3 regions of the Shewanella sp. MF05913 genome follow, and region 1 is predicted to be linked to each of the others. Evidence: predicted binding sites of a transcription regulator. Region 1 holds the regulator's gene; each other region holds the start of a gene.
What was found. The regulator sigma-54, encoded in region 1, starts transcription at its own class of promoters, with help from an activator protein. The targets are predictions, from matches to a motif close to GTTGGCACGNNNNTNGNNT.

Region 1 (4,268 bases):
CATCGGTACCGCCAGTGCCAACGAAATCAGTTACGATCTCGCCACAACAACTCTGACGTTAACCGGTAATGCCAAGCTAGACCAAGCAGGCAGTCAGGTCACGGGCAACCTAATTAAATACAACATTAAAGCCCAAGAGTTAATTGCTGAGAGTACCGGTAAAGGCCAAGATCGCGTCATCACGATTATTCAACCAGAAAATTTCCAAGACGAGTCAGCGCCAAAACAAAAGCTGCCTGAGATCCCTGTCAACAAGCAGATAAAACCATGAGCCAAATTACCTTAACAGCTGAAAACCTAGCCAAAAGTTATAAAGCGCGTCAAGTCGTAAAAGACGTCAGCTTAACAGTAAAAACGGGGCAGATTGTCGGTTTACTTGGCCCTAATGGTGCCGGTAAAACAACCACGTTTTACATGGTTGTAGGGTTAGTTAAAAGTGATAAAGGCCGTATATTAATTGATAATGACGACCTCACCGCTGACCCAATGCACCTTAGAGCCCGTAAAGGGATTGGCTATTTACCACAAGAAGCCAGTATTTTTCGAAAACTCACCGTGCACGACAATATCATGGCGGTGTTACAAACCCGCAAAGAACTCAGTAATGAAGAACGTATTGAACAGCTCCAGCATTTATTGGAAGAGTTTCACATTACTCACATTCGCGACAGCCAAGGCATGTCATTGTCTGGCGGTGAACGCCGTCGAGTCGAAATTGCCCGAGCACTCGCTGCTAACCCTAAATTCATTTTGCTTGATGAACCTTTTGCGGGTGTTGATCCGATTTCGGTTATCGACATTAAAAAAATTATCCAACAGCTAAAAAGTCGTGGATTAGGCGTACTGATTACCGACCATAATGTTCGCGAAACACTCGATGTATGTGAAAGAGCTTACATCGTAAGCCAAGGTAATTTAATTGCCGAAGGTACGCCTGAAGAGATCTTGAGCAATCAACAAGTTCGAGCTGTGTACTTAGGTGAACAATTCAAGCTATAGTTAGGTTATATACCCAAACAACCTGAAGATACTCGATTTCAGCAAGAATTTACACGCGTTTAGGCAAGGCATTGATTGCGGTTAATGGTCGTTCCCTTTCCAAAATCAATAACACAGCATGAACGCGTGTAAAACTTGCCCCTTGGGAGTTTCACCGTGTTCCCACTACGTTGTTGCGTTAATTTATAAGGTGCCTACATTACCGCATTAACGCGCCTAGTATTGAAAACACGGTGAAGCTCTGAAACACGTATCTTCAAGTTGATTGGGTATCCGCCTTTTAGCCTATCTAATTCATTCCATTGAACGATACCTAAATTGCGTGAAATGTCATTGACGTACGTGACACCCCATTACAGTTTTTCGAGATTGTTATTTTTATGGAAATCATCTAGGGATAAGCGGTAAATGAAAGCGTCACTCCAACTTAAAATGGGTCAGCATCTCACTATGACCCCTCAATTGCAGCAAGCCATCCGCTTGCTGCAATTATCTTCATTGGAGCTACAGCAAGAAATCCAACAGGCGCTGGACTCAAATCCATTGCTTGAAATAGAAGATGAATTTTCTCAAGCTAAAGATCCCTTAAAAGAAAGTCGCGATCAATCAGACACAGACTTCAGTGACAACAGTAATGTGAGTGTCGAAAAAGATACTTCAACCATCGATACCACAGAATCCATCAGTAAAGAAACCATGGACGACATGCCCATGGACACAACCTGGGATGAAGTCTATACCGCCTCACCGATGTCAGGGTCTGGTAGTGCCAGCATGCGTGACGATGATATGCCTTTTCAAGGGGAAACCACCGAAGGCTTATATGAACATTTAGAGTGGCAAAAAAACTTAACGCCATTTTCAGACACCGACCTTGCCATCGCAACAGCCATCATTGACGCAATAGATGAACGCGGCTATCTAACCCAAAGCACTGAAGAAATACTAGAAGCTATGGGCGATGAAAATGTTGAGCTTGATGAGGTTCAAGCGGTGTTAAAGCGAATTCAACATTTTGACCCCGTAGGTGTTGCTGCACGTGACCTTAGTGAATGTTTACTCATTCAACTGTCACAATATGCAGACTCAACTCCGCACATTGAAAATGCGCGAATGCTCATCAAAGATTATTTGGATTTAATCGCTGGGCGTGACTTTAGATTATTAATGCGTAAAACGCGTTTAAAAGAAGATGAGTTACGTGATGCCATTACCTTAATTCAATCTCTTAATCCGCGTCCTGGCTTATTGATTACTGCCGTCGATGACGAATACGTAATCCCTGATGTCACAGTATTTAAAAAGAATGGCCGTTGGGTTGTTGAACTCAATCCAGATAACATGCCTAAAATAGGTGTTAATCAGCAATATGCTGCAATGGCTCGCAGCAGTAAAAACCCATCTGATACTCAGTTTATACGAGGTCATTTGCAAGAAGCTAAATGGTTTATCAAAAGCATTGAAAGCCGTAACGATACCCTGTTAAAAGTAGCCAATTGCATTGTGCAATTCCAACAAGGTTTTTTCGAATATGGCGAAGAAGCCATGAAACCTATGGTATTAAATGACATTGCTGAAGCCGTAGAAATGCATGAATCGACCATTTCGCGCGTGACCACTCAAAAATACATGCACACCCCACGAGGGTTGTTTGAATTAAAATACTTTTTCTCTAGCCATGTCAGCACTGATGATGGCGGAGAGTGCTCATCGACAGCAATCCGCGCATTTATTAAAAAGTTGGTTGCTGCAGAAAACCAGAAAAAGCCGCTTAGCGACAGCAAAATGGCTCAACTATTGGCCGAACAGGGCATAAACGTTGCTCGTCGTACGATTGCAAAATACCGTGAGGCAATGATGATACCGCCCTCAAACCAACGTAAGAGTTTATAAATCACTCAACAATGGAGAAGTGTAATGCAGATCAATTTATCAGGGCATCATGTTGAAATAACCGAATCTTTACGTGAATACGTTCAGGAAAAGTTTTCAAAGCTTGAACGACACTTCGATCAGATCAATAATGTTCACGTTGTACTCAACGTAGAAAAATTACAACAAAAAGCAGAAGCTAAAGTCAGCCTAAAGGGCGGAGAAATTTTTGCAATGTCAGAACATACAGACATGTATGCAGCAATAGACGCCCTGATAGATAAGCTCGATCGTCAGGTAATTAAACACAAAGAGAAGTATACAAAACACTAACGATGGAACTTTGTACCATCCTGCAGCCGGAATGCACCACCTGTGCCACACCGGGCAGTAAGAAAAAGGTACTGGAACTTATCAGCGATTTAGTCGCTGCCCAGTACCCGACCCTGTCTTCGCAAGAGGTGTTTGAAAGCCTTATCGCAAGAGAAAAAATGGGTAGCACAGGTATAGGTAATGGTATTGCAATACCTCATGGCCGATTAACGACAATCGATCACCCTATTGCGATCTTTGTAAAATGCGAAGAACCCATTTCGTTCGATGCCATCGATAAACAACCTGTCGATATCTTATTTGCATTATTAGTTCCTGCAGATCAGTGCCAACAACACTTAAGCACCTTATCTTCGATGGCCCAAAAACTCAGCGACAAACAAGTACTAAAACAGCTGCGTAAAATCCACGATTCTACAGAACTCTATCAGGTAATTACGGCATGAAACTTGTTATCGTATCAGGACGGTCAGGCTCAGGTAAATCAGTAGCATTAAGAGTACTAGAAGACCTAGGCTATTACTGTGTTGATAACCTGCCATTGCCGCTAATTGGCACCTTATTGGCTCAGTTAAAAGGCAGTAATGACCTCGTAGCGATTAGTGTTGATGTGCGCAATATTGCCGAACAAGGCAAAGTGCTTCAAGAACAACTTGAAATACTGCAACCTGATACCGAAATTACCAGTTTTTTCTTAAACTCTAGCGACAAAGTTTTACTTAAACGCTACAGCGAAACCCGCAGATTACACCCGCTATCTAAAAACCATATTTCATTACAAGAAGCGATTAAATTAGAAGGCCGCTTACTCGAACCTATCGCCAAAATGGTTGATCACTATGTCGATACATCGGCACTCAATATTTACGAGCTAAGCGATCAAGTAAGACAAATATTGCTTGGCAGTGTTGATAAAGAGTTAGTGATTAATTTTGAATCGTTTGGCTTTAAACACGGTATGCCGACCGAAGCAGACTTTATGTTCGACGTGCGCTTTTTACCTAACCCGCACTGGGAAATAGAATTAAGACCATTAACAGGTCTTGATGAGCCTGTGCAAGAGT
Region 2 (4,268 bases), on a different contig from region 1:
GCGGGATCATTACTCCCCACCCCGTTGTAGGCACAATAGTATAAGCCGCTATCATATCCTGCTTAACAGCCGGAGAATAAAACTCCATCACACCAGTATTACCGGCCATCATTTGTTTCACAATGCTGACTTTAGACAAACTTTTACTGTTTGCTTGCCACTCTTTATTCGGGTGAGCCAACACATTACCTTGGCGATCGACAATAGCAGCATGGCCTTTTTTGCCAAATTTAACCGCAGACTGCAATAAACCAATAAATGCAGGATTCATTACCGCCAACCAGATACGTTGCTGGTTATCTTTACGGATCATATACAAGGTTGGATTCGTGACACCGAATTTATGCACGTCAGTAAACGTTGCGCTAGATAATTGAGAAAGATCAAAAATATTATCACCCTCGATTAACGATAAAGGCTGTGATTGTGCGGGACCAAATAACACGTTGACGAGCTGGCCTTGAGCGTTATATTCACCAACAGACTCAACATCAATGTCTTTAAAAAGTGAAATAAATTCGGAGGAAATTTGCTGTTTAATAACAGAATCAGTGGCGCGATTAAATATTGATAACGCGTCGACACTATAGCGGTCTAGTGCTTGTGATAAGTTTTTTGCTAACAATAAATGTTTGTCATGAACCGTTCGATATTCATTATCGAGCGCATTATGGCTGGTCCACAACGCTAATACACAAATAGGTATCAAAGACACCAAGGTCATCGCAATTAATAACAAATACCTAAATGATAATTTCATCTAATTCTCATATGCAGAACTTTTGAGCAATACAATGGCAGGGGAAATATTGCCGTGCGGAAAAATACGAACGCAACACCTTAGACACATCTGTTTACATTTGCAACATACTGTATAACAAAAAACCCCGATAATTGCTTATCGGGGTTGAGTATTTTGCAATACTGAGTCGTTTATAAAAACCGACTCATTATAGGCTGTAGTACATCTCAAACTCTAATGGGTGAGTAGTACGTGCAACACGCTCAGCTTCACCTTTCTTAATTGCGATATAAGATTGGATGAAGTCTTCACTGAATACGCCACCTTTAGTTAAGAACTCATGATCCGCTTGTAGATTCTCAAGAGCATTTTCTAAAGACGTTGCTACTTGTGGGATCTCAGCTGCTTCTTCAGCAGGTAAGTCATACAAGTCTTTATCCATTGCTTCACCTGGGTGGATCTTGTTTTGAATACCGTCAAGACCAGCCATTAATAGTGCCGCAAAACCTAAGTATGGGTTTGCATGTGGATCAGGGAAACGCGCTTCGATACGACGGCCTTTAGGGCTTGGTACCACTGGAATACGAATTGATGCACTACGGTTACGTGCTGAGTAAGCTAACATAACTGGCGCTTCAAAATGCGGCACTAAACGCTTATAAGAGTTAGTGCTTGGGTTGGTGAATGCGTTCAATGCACGAGCGTGCTTGATAATACCACCAATATAGAACAATGCCATTTCGCTTAAGCCAGCGTACTTGTCACCCGCGAATAAGTTAACACCGTCTTTAGCTAAAGATTGGTGAACATGCATACCACTACCGTTGTCGCCAACGATTGGTTTTGGCATAAATGTCGCTGTCTTTCCATAAGCGTGAGCCATGTTATGAACAACGTATTTTAGAATTTGGATTTCATCTGCTTTTTTAGTCAAGGTGTTAAAACGTGTAGCGATTTCGTTTTGACCCGCTGTAGCCACTTCATGGTGATGCGCTTCAACAACTTGACCCATTTCTTCAAGCACTAAACACATTGCTGAACGTAAGTCTTGTGATGAATCGACAGGCGCGACTGGGAAGTAACCCCCTTTAACCATTGGACGGTGACCTGTGTTGCCATCTGCATAGCTAGTGCCTGAGTTCCAAGCCGCTTCTTTTGCGTCGATTTTAACGAAACAACCTGACATATCAGTGCCAAAACGCACGTCGTCGAATAAGAAGAATTCTGGTTCTGGACCAATCAATACGGTGTCAGCGATACCAGTAGACACAAGGTATGCTTCTGCCTTTTTAGCAATTGAACGTGGGTCACGGTCATAACCAGTCATAGTGCCTGGCTCTAAAATATCACAGCGAATAAGGGCTGTTGTTTCTTCGGTAAATGGGTCTAAAACGAATGTAGTTGGATCAGGCATTAATACCATGTCTGATTCATTGATGCCTTTCCAACCTGTGATTGAAGAACCATCAAACATTTTGCCGTCTTCAAAAAAATCTTCATTTACTTGATGAGATGGAATAGAAACATGCTGTTCTTTACCTTTAGTGTCGGTAAAGCGCAAATCAACAAACTTAACTTCTAACTCTTCAAGTTGCTTTAAAACTGATTCAACTGACATTCTTAAGCCTCCGGTAGGGTAAAGGGTTGTCCCTTAATATAATCTTGGTATTCGCCAGATGGTGCATCTGGAAAACGAATTTTCATTTTTACGATTACTGCCATTAAAGCGATAATCATGCCAATTAGTTAACCTTTTGATTTTGTTAATTTTGAAAATATCAAAGATCAACAAAACAAACGCTTCGCACCAATCTTGTGCACCACTATGTTTCAATGTGGTGCAAAAGTCCATTGTGGTGCATATGCAAATTGATAAAGTTTTAGCCAATGTCACATTTGTGTATGACAAGCTTGTTACTATGACTTAAATAAAGGTTTTAACGTGTTTTTTGAGCTCGAGCAAGCTGAAAAAATTGATGTGTTCAAAAATAATCCTATCTACAAAAGCCGTGCTGAAGTAGAATGGCACGCTTTTTTATGGTGTCTATGATTATTCAGTCGCTATAAAGCCCCCTTTTTTTGTTTGCTGGTTTAGAGGTTTATCCGTGTTAGAGAATTTACGTAACATCGCCATTATTGCCCACGTTGACCATGGCAAAACAACCCTGGTTGATAAAATGTTGGCGCAGTCAGGAACCCTTGCATCTCGTGGAGAAGCTACTGAGCGGGTTATGGATTCTAACGATCTTGAAAAAGAACGTGGGATCACCATTCTGGCAAAGAATACTGCCATCCAGTGGAACGACTACCGCATCAATATCGTAGACACTCCTGGCCACGCTGATTTCGGTGGTGAAGTAGAACGTGTTCTATCTATGGTTGATTCAGTATTACTATTGGTTGATGCAGTTGATGGCCCAATGCCACAAACTCGCTTTGTAACCAAAAAAGCGTTCGCTCAAGGCCTTAAGCCAATTGTTGTTATTAACAAAATTGACCGTCCAAGTGCTCGTCCAGATTGGGTTATTGACCAAGTATTCGATTTATTCGTTAACTTAGGTGCTACTGACGAACAGTTAGATTTCCCTATTGTTTATGCTTCTGCGTTAAATGGTTTCGCGACTTTAGATCCAGAAGAAACTAGCACTGACATGACGCCGCTATTCCAAACCATCGTTGAGAAAGTGTCTTTCCCAGACGCAGATGCAGAAGCGCCATTCCAAATGCAAATTTCTCAAATCGATTATAACTCATACGTGGGTGTTATCGGTATTGGCCGTATTACTCGTGGTAGCGTTAAGACTAACCAACAAGTGACCATTATTGGTGCTGACGGTAAGAAACGTAACGGTAAAATGGGCCAGGTATTAGGTTACATGGGTCTAGACCGCACTGAAGTTGAAATCGCTAACGCGGGCGACATCGTTGCTATTACAGGTTTAGGCGAGCTTAAGATTTCTGACACAATTTGTGCAGTGAATGCAGTAGAGGCAATGCCACCGTTAACGGTTGATGAACCAACACTAACGATGACATTCCAAGTAAACACTTCTCCGTTCGCGGGTAAAGAAGGTAAGTATGTAACTTCACGTAACATTCTTGAGCGTTTACAAACTGAATTAGTTCACAACGTAGCATTACGTGTTGAAGAAACAGACAGCCCAGATCGTTTCCGCGTATCAGGCCGTGGTGAATTACACTTATCGATTTTAATTGAAAACATGCGTCGTGAAGGTTATGAATTAGCCGTATCTCGTCCAGAAGTTATTCTAAAAACAATCGATGGTGAGCTATGTGAACCATATGAAACCGTAACAGTTGACGTTGAAGAAGATCATCAAGGTACCGTAATTGAAAAATTAGGTACACGTAAAGCTGAAATGAAAGACATGCAACTTGACGGTAAAGGTCGTGTCCGTATCGACTTCATTATCCCAAGCCGTGGCTTAATTGGTTTCCAAACTGAGTTCTTAACTGCTACTTCAGGTACTGGTTTGATTTATCACTCATTTGATCACTACGGTCC
Region 3 (4,268 bases), on a different contig from region 1:
TAGGGTCTGCTTTAATGCCGGAAATTGATCGCGAATGGCAGGGTGATCAAATGGCGCTTGCGACGGCAATGGGGATATCGACTTCATGAATATGGGGTTCTTTATCAAAATAAAAGGCATCAAGATCTTCAGTGATCTTGATGCCTAATGCAAGGTTTGTCGGCAATTAGCATAATGTTACACGCTAGCCAATTAACCTAATGTATCGAGTTTACGGACAAGGAAAACGATACAGTGTTGATAGTTCATTAATCCTAACCATTAATTCCGTCGATAATGTCACTTTATGGCTGTCGATATTTTGTTTGAGCTGATGCAAGTCTGTTGCGCCAATAATGTTAGAGGCCACAAATTTACGGCTATTAACAAACGCTAAGGCCATTTCTGTTGGGGTTAAGCCAAACTCGCGCGCCAGGTCGATATAGGCCTGAGTGGCTTGTAATGCAACTTGTGTGCTGTTGTAACGAGCAAAACGTTTGTATACCGTTAAGCGCGCGCCTTCCGGCCATTGATCATTTTCATATTTACCCGTCAACATCCCAAATGCCAATGGCGAATAAGCCAGTAGTGGTACGTCTTCGCGGTGACTGATTTCAGACATGGCTATCTCATAACTGCGATTGAGTAAGTTATAAGGATTTTGCACACTGACAATACGCGGTAAATCGTGTTTTTCAGCCAATTTAAGGTATTTCATAAAGCCCCAAGGGGTTTCGTTCGAAATCCCAATATAACGGACTTTACCTTGTTTTATGACTTCAGCGAGGGCTTCGAGGGTGTCTAAAATAGGCGTGTAATGTTCATCTTCATCGTGCTCATACATCATTTCGCCAAAGAAATTGGTATTCCTGTCAGGCCAATGCACTTGGTATAAATCGATGGTGTCGATTTGTAACCGACTCAGTGAGTCATCAACAGCTTGATGTACATTGCGCCAGTCTAGGGCCATATTGTCGCGAATATAGTCGCCTTTACCCCCAGGCGCGGCGATTTTAGTGGCGATAACGAGCTCGTCACGATTACCTTGCGCTTTTAAGTAGCAACCTAAAATGCGTTCGGTTTCGCCTTGAGTTTCAGCTTTGGGTGGCACTGGATACATCTCAGCGGTATCAATAAAGTTAACGCCTTGGCCAATGGCATAGTCAAGTTGAGCGAAAGCTTGTGCTTGGGTATTTTGTTCACCCCAAGTCATCGTCCCAAGGCAAATTTTACTCACCTCAAGCGTAGAATGTCCGATACGTTGATATTCCATTACCTTCCTCCTATGGAATGTGCTTAATTTTAGGCTACCAAGCTTTTGCATCCGTGCAAAGCGCTATTAAACGGTTAGGAGAGGACTGCTTAAAAAACACTCTAAAGTAAGCTGGGTGGTAGGTAAATTAATGGCATGCTTTTTAGCTATAAGTCCATTATCATGGCGATTTCGCAGGCATCGTGACCGGTTTCGCCTAAATGCTGACAGTGTTTAAATCCTAATTTTTCATAGAGCGCTAAGGCTTCAACTAACACTGTTGTGGTTTCTAAATACATCGATTGATATTGCTGGTTTTTAGCAAACTCAATGCATTGCTGGGTAAGTTTTTTGGCCATGCCCTGGCCGCGGATGGCGCGGTTAAAATACATTTTTTGCAGTTCGCACACGCCAATATTCCCCGCAAGCGCTGCAACGCCGGCGCCGCCAACGACCTTACCTTGGTATTCAATCACCCAATATTGTGAGCCTTGTGCTTGATACACTTCACTTAAGCTGTCGAGGGTTTTATCAGCCACGCTAAAGCCTTTATCTGGGGTTAAGCCGTATTCTGCCGACACTTCACGGATAACCGCGGCTATTGCGGCATCATCTTGCGCTGTGAGTCTACGGATTATGGCATTGACGCTGTGGCTTGAAATACTAGAGTGTTGAGTCATTAAATAATTCCGCATTAATAAAAGGGGTCATGGCCAGTAGCAGCGCCTGGGTATAAATGCTTTCACGAGTGGCTAAACCTTGGGTCAGTAAGCCTATCGCGCCGCCTTTTTGTTTGATATTTTGGGTGCTAAACATTCGGTCCATCACATGGCCGAGTTCTTCGCCCGCGGCTAGAGCATCATATACGGTCGGCGGTAAGGGTAAGTTGGCGCTACGGCCGACCGATAAAGTGTCATTACTGATAATCGCCATATAAGCAAACGTGGCAGGGCCATGATCGAATTGGTCAACGCCGCCTTCCATTGCCACATAAAAGTCTGCAACTTGTGCCTGTTGTTGACAATAACGAGCACGATTAATGGCGCCTAGTTTGGTTTCTGCTTCGGTCATCGGTTGTTCTGCCACTTGCGAGGGTGCATGCATACCTTGGCAGCGCACAGTGCTGTTGGGGTAATACTGCGCTATGGCGTTTTTGGCAGCATTTATTTTTACTGGATTGGTAGAGCCGACAATGATATCGATGCAATGAAGATGGTCGTGTTGAATTGTTGTCATAAGTTGTCGTTATTCGTTGTTCAATATTTGTTATTCAATATTGGATTTATCGGGTAGTGATATTCACCACTTTGTGTTGTTTTAGGTGAAGTTTTAATTTTTTAGCTCAATGAGTATTATCATAAAATAATTATAAGCGATTTAAAACAACAGCTTACTTTTTTGGTATGAAACCTGCTTAGTGATAGCTATCAGGTGATGATATGTATTAGTCAGTTTGCGACTAACCTTGTGTATCAGCCTATTCTATTTCGAATCTCTTTTAAAAGGAATTTAACCTATGTCTATTCGTATTGCGACCATTAGCCTAACTGTAGGTTTAGTATTAGGTGCGACGATTTTTGGCGCGTCATACACTGAAGCTGAGTCGATATTCTCGTTAGCAGATTCTGCCGACGTGAATGCAGAACTAACACATACCCAACAAAAAATGACCCTAGACAGCCAATCACTAAACCAATTAGTGGCTAATACTGGCGCGGGTAAATTAACCGTTAAAGGGGTAGAGGGGCAAACAAACATTGAAGTCACGGCCGATATTTATACGGATAAAGACAGCGACGATGTTGAGATTGAATTAACCTTAAACAAACAAGGCGACAATGGCATGTTTGTTGCCGATATTCAGTCTGACGGTTTTATGGAGCAATCTCCTTTTATCGATGTGTTACTGACTGTACCAGCGGCTTTAGCGCTAGATATTACCGACGGTTCTGGCTCGATTAAGATAACTGATGTAGCGGCCGCCATTAAACTTAAAGACGGCTCCGGTAGCATTGTGATGGACCATGTCGGCGCAGTGACGCTGGCTGATGGTTCTGGTTCAATTAATATGAAAAATGTGACTGGTGATGTGACCTTGCAAGACGGTTCTGGCTCTATTAACATCTCACAAGTGCTAGGTGATATTGAGGTGAGCGATGGTTCTGGCTCGATTAATATCGATCAGGTTAACGGTAAAGTCACCATTAGTGATGGTTCTGGTGGCATTAATGTCAGTAATACTAAAGGACTTGAGATTGTGAGCGCAGGCTCTGGCGGGGTGAATCATCAGCATATAGATGGCCCAATTATCGTCAACTAGTCATATTGTGCGTTGTTGTTTTGATTGATTTGAATAAACAATCAGCAAAACCTGCCTATGTTGTAGGTTTTGTTTTAAAGCCAAAATTAATCGTGGCATGATGTGATACCATTCCGCATTAATAAGTGACCACTCAGAATGCATCCAGCGGTTTTTGATTAAGGCGTCGCTATGTAGTAATGGTTGTTCCCTTTCAAATAGCGAGAACGCAGAGCAAAAGGCGCTGGGGCATTCCTTTCAGGCGAGTTTTAAAAGGGCTTACACTGCGTTGCATGACTTCGAAAGAGAACAACTATTCATTCAGTCATACGCCTTGTTTAATCCCTTTTAAATTCTCGCTGAGAGATCATTTACTAACGCGGAATGGTATTGCATTGATTTGGCAAGGATAAACCACAATGGCAAAGAAGTATTATGTAGTTTGGGCAGGGCGCGAAACGGGTATTTTTACCAGCTGGGATGTGACCAAACGTTCCGTTGATAAGTTTCCTCAGGCTAAATACAAATCCTTTACCACTGAAGCTGAAGCGAAAGCGGCTTTTGCCAAGTCGCCGCACAGCAGTATTGGCAAGGCTTCCGCTAAATCATCGGACACGAAAACGACAAGCACTAAGGCGAAAGCGAGCAGCAGTACTGCAACCCAAGCGTCTAACAATGCGGTACTGTCGCAGTTTGATGTAGTGATTTACACCGATGGCGGTTGTGAGCCCAATCCGG

Region 2: a site for sigma-54 is predicted at 2,467-2,485, ahead of glnA (glutamate--ammonia ligase). Genes of this name have one in related genera too.
Region 3: a site for sigma-54 is predicted at 2,629-2,647, ahead of AC19MV_RS15625 (DUF4097 family beta strand repeat-containing protein). Genes of this name have one in related genera too.

What each region holds. Positions count from the first base shown of each region.
Region 1 is NZ_JCAYNT010000002.1:518,068-522,335, forward strand. Features, by position in the region: gene lptA (lipopolysaccharide transport periplasmic protein LptA) at 1-271, shown strand, start outside; gene lptB (LPS export ABC transporter ATP-binding protein) at 268-999, shown strand; gene AC19MV_RS05725 (RNA polymerase factor sigma-54) at 1,408-2,892, shown strand; gene hpf (ribosome hibernation promoting factor) at 2,917-3,204, shown strand; gene ptsN (PTS IIA-like nitrogen regulatory protein PtsN) at 3,207-3,650, shown strand; gene rapZ (RNase adapter RapZ) at 3,647-4,268, shown strand, end outside.
Region 2 is NZ_JCAYNT010000004.1:124,571-128,838, forward strand. Features, by position in the region: gene AC19MV_RS07615 (PDC sensor domain-containing protein) at 1-760, opposite strand, end outside; gene glnA (glutamate--ammonia ligase) at 951-2,360, opposite strand; gene typA (translational GTPase TypA) at 2,848-4,268, shown strand, end outside.
Region 3 is NZ_JCAYNT010000014.1:54,438-58,705, forward strand. Features, by position in the region: gene AC19MV_RS15605 (aminotransferase class V-fold PLP-dependent enzyme) at 1-87, opposite strand, end outside; gene AC19MV_RS15610 (NADP(H)-dependent aldo-keto reductase) at 212-1,252, opposite strand; gene AC19MV_RS15615 (GNAT family N-acetyltransferase) at 1,399-1,911, opposite strand; gene yjjX (inosine/xanthosine triphosphatase) at 1,895-2,467, opposite strand; gene AC19MV_RS15625 (DUF4097 family beta strand repeat-containing protein) at 2,748-3,551, shown strand; gene AC19MV_RS15630 (ribonuclease H1 domain-containing protein) at 3,950-4,268, shown strand, end outside.